DNA from 3 places in the Brevibacterium sp. CSND-B09 genome. Region 2 is predicted to be linked to each of the others. Evidence: riboswitches for the same ligand, from Rfam matches in the RefSeq annotation. Region 2 holds a riboswitch; each other region holds the start of a gene.
What was found. A riboswitch is a leader RNA that binds a small molecule or an ion and turns the genes downstream of it on or off. The one in region 2 is predicted to bind thiamine pyrophosphate.
Positions count from the first base shown of each region.

Region 1 (2,196 bases), 470 kb from region 2:
CTGCTCGTAGGCTTTCGAAGACACATCGTGGTTGCCGATCGTCGTCGCTTGCGGGATCGTGCGGGTCGCTTCCGGTGCCAGGTACTGCGCGTACTGCTCCTGGTTGCCGGCGGAGTTGACCTGGTCTCCCAGCGAGTAGAAGAAGCTCGGGTCGTCAGCAGTGGCCGCCGCCGAGGACAGGGTCCGGTCCCAACCGGCAGCGTCGTCGGGATCCCCGCCTCCGGCACCGACCTGGGGGTCGCCGAAGACGAGGAATTCGTCGTCTCCTCCAGCAGACCCTGTGGTGAACTGCTGCACCTCGGTGTACCCGTCCTCTTCGCTGCCGACCTGGTAGGCGTATTCGGTGTCGGGTTCCAGGTTAGTCATGCTCGCATGGTTGAAGTGACGCTTGAGGTCGGTGGCAAGGCCCGAGTCCGTGGTCTCAGCCTTGTCAGCATCGGCGGGGAGCTTTCCGCCGTCGACCTCACTAGCCGGTGCCCACCGGACCTCTCCCCCACCGGCACTCTCGCTCATCCACGAGAGGTTGCGCGCCGTGGAGTCGGCCCCAACCTGCAACACGGTATCGGTGATCGCCTCGCTCCCCGCGTCCGCCTCGGCGGGCGAATCCGTCCGGTCAGGGCTCGGAGTCTGAGCAGAGTCGGCCTTCGCGCCCTGGGTCGCGGTCGACCCTCCGGAACCGAGAGATGGTTCGGCACGCACAGGCACCGGGGCCGCCACCAGAGCGGCGAGCAGGGTGGCGGCGGACAGGGCACTGAGCGGTCTCTTCAGTCGATGCGTATTCACCCGCCCATTCCTACTGACCAGTAGTGTCCGGTTGTTCGAGGCCCATCGACGGGAATGGGAACGGGAAGTGAATCCTCGATGACCGCCCCCGGCCTCCGCGTCGCCACGGATCCCGGTCGCTGCCCCGCTCCCCTGTTGTACAGTGGTGGCTACGACAGGGGAGCGCCGTCAGGGGCGCTGAGAGTGCAGAAGAAGCTGCAGACCCTCGAACCTGATGCGGTTAGCACCGCCGAAGGAAGTCGAGACTCTTCACCCCTCCTTGAAATGAGGAGGCACAATGCCGAATACCACTACGCCGAGCACCACCCCCACCTCTTCACGCGCCTTCACCGCGGCGCCGAAATCCAAACAGTGGCGGGTGGTCGACTATGTCACCACCGCCGTTCTCGGCATTGCCGTGGGGCTTGTGTTCTGGGTGTTGGCGCTGAGCTGGAAGGTCCTCGAACTCGCCTTCCAGGCATTCCCGCCGTCGATCGGTCTCATCGCAGGACTCTGGGTGCTGGCCGGTCCGCTCGCCGGTGCCATCATCCGCAAACCCGGTGCCGCGCTCCTGTGCGAACTCATCGCCGCCATCGTCGAAGCCGTCCTCGGCTCTCACTTCGGAGCAACCGTCCTGCTCTCGGGTCTGCTGCAGGGCCTCGGTGCCGAACTCGTCTTCGCCGCCTTCGGCTACAAGCGCTTCACCCTGTGGGTCACCGCCGCATCGGGCATGCTGGCGGCTGCGTTCATGGCAGTGAGCGAGAACATCATGTACAACGCCGAATGGCAGTTCGGCTTCCAGGCGATCTACGCAGTCTGCGCGATCGTCTCCGGCCTCGTCATCTCCGGGATCGGCGCCTGGTTCGCCTACCGGGCGATCGCGGCCACGGGTGCTCTGAGCTCCTTCGCCTCCGGCCGTCTGCGCTGATGGCGCTGCCGATCACGGCCGCCGGCTTCTCGTGGTCGCACACCGACCGTGACCGGCCGGCTGTCGGTCCGCTCGATCTGCAGATCGCGGCCGGAGAGAAGGTGCTGCTGCTCGGTGCCTCCGGGGCCGGCAAATCGACGTTCCTCCACGCCGTCGCCGGTGTCCTGCCCGAGGAATCGGGTGAGGCCACCGGTGAACTCCTCGTCGGCGGTGAGAAACCGGATCCCCGCCGAGGCAGCACCGGGCTGGTCCTCCAAGATCCCGATTCTCAGGTGATCTTCTCCCGCATCGGTGATGATGTGGCGTTCGGGATGGAGAACCTCGGACTCCCGTCCGAGACAATCGACGCTCAGGTCTCCGAGTCCCTGCAGGCGCTGGGACTCGATCTGCCGCCGGAGCATCCGAGTGCCGCTCTGTCCGGTGGGCAGAAGCAGCGGCTGGCTCTGGCCGGGATCCATGCGATGGCCCCGGAGGTCATCGTCCTCGACGAACCGACGGCCAATATC
Region 1 is NZ_JBREGI010000001.1:746,995-749,190, forward strand. Features, by position in the region: gene ACU4IU_RS03675 (fibronectin type III domain-containing protein) at 1-783, opposite strand, end outside; TPP riboswitch at 930-1,038, shown strand; gene ACU4IU_RS03680 (ECF transporter S component) at 1,061-1,690, shown strand; gene ACU4IU_RS03685 (ABC transporter ATP-binding protein) at 1,690-2,196, shown strand, end outside.
Region 1: another riboswitch for thiamine pyrophosphate. It lies ahead of ACU4IU_RS03680 (ECF transporter S component); the one in region 2 lies ahead of thiO (glycine oxidase ThiO).

Region 2 (2,196 bases):
ATGAGATGCTCCTCATCGGGTAGGCACTGGTGTGGTCTGTGGTGAAGCGGTGTGGGGACACGGACTCGAGCGTCCCGTCAGGAGGCCAGTCGGAGGCGACGCCCAGGGCGAGCTCGGCACCGAGCCTGCCGCCGAACGGGGCCAAGAGGATGCCGTGGCGGAAATACCCGGTGCTCACGATGCAGCCGGGATCGATGCGGCCGATCATCGGCAGGTCGTCCGGAGAACCGGGCCGGGCACGGGTGGTGATATCGGTGATCTCCGCGTCGAGGATGCCCGGGACCAGTCGCTGCCCGTCGGCGAGCAGCCGGTGAATCGCCCCGGCCGGGGTGCCGGAGAGTCCGTCCTCACGCGAACTGGCACCGAGCACGATCTCGCCGTCCGGGCGAGGAACCAGGTAGACGGGGCGACCATTGACCAGCCCGCGGATGGTGCGGCTCAGCAGCGGAGTCGCCTTCGCGGAGGCGCGCAGTCGCAGAACATCACCCCAGACCTCACGCAGAGGCAGCTGCGGGGCACCGACGATCGCGGACACAGCGCTGCCGGCGCAGATGATCACCTGATCGGCCTCCAGTCGACGGCCGTCGCCCAGAGCGACTCCCACAGTCGTATCGCCGTCCTTGATCAGTTTTACCGCCCGCTGCCGAACGAAGCGCGCTGAGTCAGCGGACAGGACAGTCAGCAGTGCGGCAGTGATCCGACGGGGGTCGATCGAGTGATCGCCTGGAATGTGCACGGCCCCGGCCACGGCAGGCGACAACGACGGCTCAATCCGGCGGGCAGCACTGCCCGTGATGAGGTCGGTGGCGAAACCGGATCGCGATTGTGCATCGCGCAGCTCCCGCAGAGCCTGCAGGTCCGCTCGGTCACCGGCGCACACCAATGTTCCGGCATCCGAGAAACCGAGATCGCTGCCGGCAGCGATCGTCACCTCGGCGGAGAACTGAGGATACATCCGCGCGGAGGCCCGCATCAGCGGATACAGGGGAGTCTGCCCCCAGACCACCTCGGCGGCGGGGGCGAGCATCCCTGCGGCAGCATGGCTCGCACCCTGGGCGGGCGCAGGATCGATGATGGTGACTTCGGCACCGAGTCGGCGCAGATACCAGGCCGTGGACAGGCCGATGATCCCGGCGCCGACGACAATGACTCTCACAGCTTCTCCCTCCGGCGGCATGATCCGCATCAGGTCTGACGGTCGGCTCTTACGCCCTCTCAGCCTCGTTGGGAGGCTCCCGCGAACTCCTCTACTCTATGACCATGACCACACAGATGCCACCGCGCACCGCAGCGCGGCAGACGAAGAGAGCCTGGAGAGAGGCCCGACTGGCAGAGGCGAAGCTCTACCTGTGCACCGATGCCCGGACCGTTCAAGGTGACCTCGCCGAGTTCCTCGATGCCGCCTACCGTGGGGGTGTCGACATCATCCAACTGAGGGACAAGAGCCTCGAGGCTCGCGCCGAGATCGCGGCCTTGGAGGTCCTCAAGGATGCTGCCACTCGTCACGACAAGCTCTTCTCCGTCAATGACCGTGCCGACGTCGCGCTCCTCACCGACGCCGACGTCTTCCACGTCGGTCAAGGCGACCTCACCAGTGCTCAGGCCAGGGCTGTGCTCGGACCCGATGTCATCCTCGGCCGCTCGACCCATTCCCTCGAGCAGGCGCTCGCCGCCGAGGCGGACCCGGAGACCGACTATTTCTGTGTCGGGCCGGTCTGGGAGACCCCGACGAAGCCAGGCCGCGCCTCTGTGGGGACGGCGCTGCTGACCGCCACCGCCGCCGAGGCGGCCAAACCGTGGTTCGCGATCGGCGGTATCGCGACCGGGGAGAGGCTGGACGCGATCCGGCAGGCGGGCGCGAGGCGTACCGTCGTCGTCCGTGCGATAGCCTCGGCTGAGGATCCCGCTGCGGCCGCGCGGGAGCTCAAGGAGGAGTTGGAATGACCCAAGCAGCTGACAGAGCATCCGACGGAATCGGTGCTGGCGCTGACCTGTCGATTCTCATCGCCGGGGCGGGGGCGACCGGCGGAGCGTTCGGCACCTATCTGCAGGAGGCCGGACGCGATGTCACTTTCCTGCTCCGGCAGGCACGGGCGGAGACGGTCCGCGCGGAGGGACTGCGCTTCACTGCACCCGGTGATGATCGGACGAATCAGGTCGATGTCATCACCGCTGAGGAACTCACAGCCGCATCAC
Region 2 is NZ_JBREGI010000001.1:276,319-278,514, reverse strand. Features, by position in the region: gene thiO (glycine oxidase ThiO) at 1-1,156, opposite strand, end outside; gene thiS (sulfur carrier protein ThiS) at 1-2, opposite strand, end outside; TPP riboswitch at 1,146-1,249, opposite strand; gene thiE (thiamine phosphate synthase) at 1,261-1,944, shown strand; gene ACU4IU_RS01435 (ketopantoate reductase family protein) at 1,941-2,196, shown strand, end outside.

Region 3 (2,196 bases), 820 kb from region 2:
GAGGTGGTCGACCGTCCTTTCGAGATCGTGGAAGGCCAGCGCAGCGGGTTTGCCGTCGAGGGGCTGGGCGTAGGAGATCTCGGGGGTGGTGAACTCGAGGCCGCGGGCACGCAGGTCGAAGTCGACGAAGAAGGGGCTGGCGATGGCCAGTGGGTGGACGGCCGAGCAGATGTCATGAGTGACGCCGGGGGCCAGACCGAGGTCGAGAGTGCGGGCGCCGCCGCCGATCGTCGGCTGAGCCTCGTAAACTTCGACGCTCAGCCCGGCACGGGCCATGGTGACGGCGGCGGCCATGCCGTTCGGGCCGGATCCGATGACGACTGCATCAACACCTGTGCTCATGTGGCCAGTCTAGGTCAGTGAGATGGACGGCTGCGGTGTGCGTTCCCTGGCGGCTCAGTTGTCGTACACGTTGTCGAAGAAAGCGCATTCGAGATCGACGGCGTGCCGCCACACGCGGGTCAGGGACTCGGCGGCTTCGGCGTCGCCGGAGGGGAAGACGCGTTCGAGTTCGTCGACGAGGAACTGCACCCACCCGTGAAAGGCCTCGCCTCGGTGGAGATCGATCCAGCCTCGGTGAATATGTCGCGGCGGCATGTCCTTCCGGGACTCGGCCCAGTCGAGATAGAGCCATTCGGCGACAACGAGGACGACGAGCAGCTGCGGATACGACGCCGAAGCGACTGACGAGTCCATGAGATCGCGGAACCCAACCGTCGGGGCGGTCAGCTCCGGGTGGAGATAATCGGCTGTATCGACTCCCAATTCGGCGAAGGAGTCGACGAAATAGGTGTCCTCATCGGCGACGAGCATTCCCAGCTGTCGGGCGAACCGCAGCTTCGCCTCGAGTTCATCGGCGTGGGCCACGCACGCGCCGAGCATCGACAGAAACGACTCGAAGAACTGATAGTCCTGCACCAGATAGTCGCGCATCACTGCGTCGTCGATGCTGCCGGCGAAGAGCTCCCGGACGAACCGGTGTTCGACGGCTTCCGTCCACTGCCAGCTGGTCGAACTCACCAGTGCTGATACCGCTCCGTCGGCGTCCACGGTGATCGATGTGTCGAAATCTGTGGTGGTCATTGCTTGTCCACTCCCTCCGCCGGTGCTCACCGGATCAGGTTCAAAGGGTCTGCATGCGCACTCTCAGCGCCGGTCCTTTCGGCGCTCCCCTGCAGCACTTCGACACTATCATCGGGATAAGGTGTGCTGTCAGAGCGAACGGGCCAGGGCTGGCAGATCAGGGCCGGTCGGGCCCGGACCGGCGGATCAGGGTCGGCCGTTCCAGATTGCGATTGTCGAGCACCCATGTGGCGTGTTCCCAAGGAGCGGCCTCGGCGAAGTAGAGACGTTGACCACCGACGTAGCGACGATTCGATGTGGCCTCGGGATCGGCATCGAAGGCTCCGGCAAACCGGTCGTTTCCCCGTGGGACCGAGACTTCAAACGGAACATCGACCCACACACTCGCATCCCAGAGATCCACCAGCTCGGGACGGTGGAGGAAGATTCCCTCGACCAGGAGGACGCAGTCGCTCGGCAGGCTCCGAGGTTCCGGCGCAAGCGGCCGATCTTCGTCGACGTCCCACACAGCTGGAACGATCGAGCCGCCTCGTCGAAATGGTTCGACGACGGACTCGACGAATGCTCCGTAGTCATAGGAACGGCGATAGAACGTGTCTGGCCCCTTGCCTTGGGCGTAGCGGATCGACCGAGGGTGGTGGAACCCGTCGATGCTGATGGCGGTGACCCGGCGGTCGGAATCATGACCAGGAACGTCCGCAGCGGTCTTGGCCAAATTCACGAGTTCGCGGGCGAGCATCGTCTTCCCGGCCCCATCGACCCCATCGAGGGCAATGAGCGCACGTTGTCCCGGCCGGACTGCGCGGAGCTCAGCCAGCAGGTGTCGTAGGACCGTGTCCCGGGACCTCACCGGGCTGCGGACCCGGCGAGCGGCACGGACGGTGGGGCCGCCTCGGCGAGGGTGCCGGCGATGAAATCGGCGATACGGTCCGCGGCAGGCTGACGACCTGCCGACTGTTCGGCGGACTCGACGGACGGGTTGTAGTTCGTGTTCGTGTTGATGTCGTAGACGACCTGACGGCCTTCGGCGGTCTCGATGAACTCGACGCCGGCGATCTCGATGCCGAGGTCGGCCAAGAGCGTCTCGAGCCGAGCGATGAGCGGTGTTCCGGC
Region 3 is NZ_JBREGI010000001.1:1,099,247-1,101,442, reverse strand. Features, by position in the region: gene ACU4IU_RS05250 (phytoene desaturase family protein) at 1-342, opposite strand, end outside; gene ACU4IU_RS05245 (TenA family protein) at 397-1,083, opposite strand; TPP riboswitch at 1,078-1,184, opposite strand; gene ACU4IU_RS05240 (uridine kinase) at 1,241-1,822, opposite strand; gene ACU4IU_RS05235 (ATP-grasp domain-containing protein) at 1,930-2,196, opposite strand, start outside.
Region 3: another riboswitch for thiamine pyrophosphate. It lies ahead of ACU4IU_RS05245 (TenA family protein); the one in region 2 lies ahead of thiO (glycine oxidase ThiO).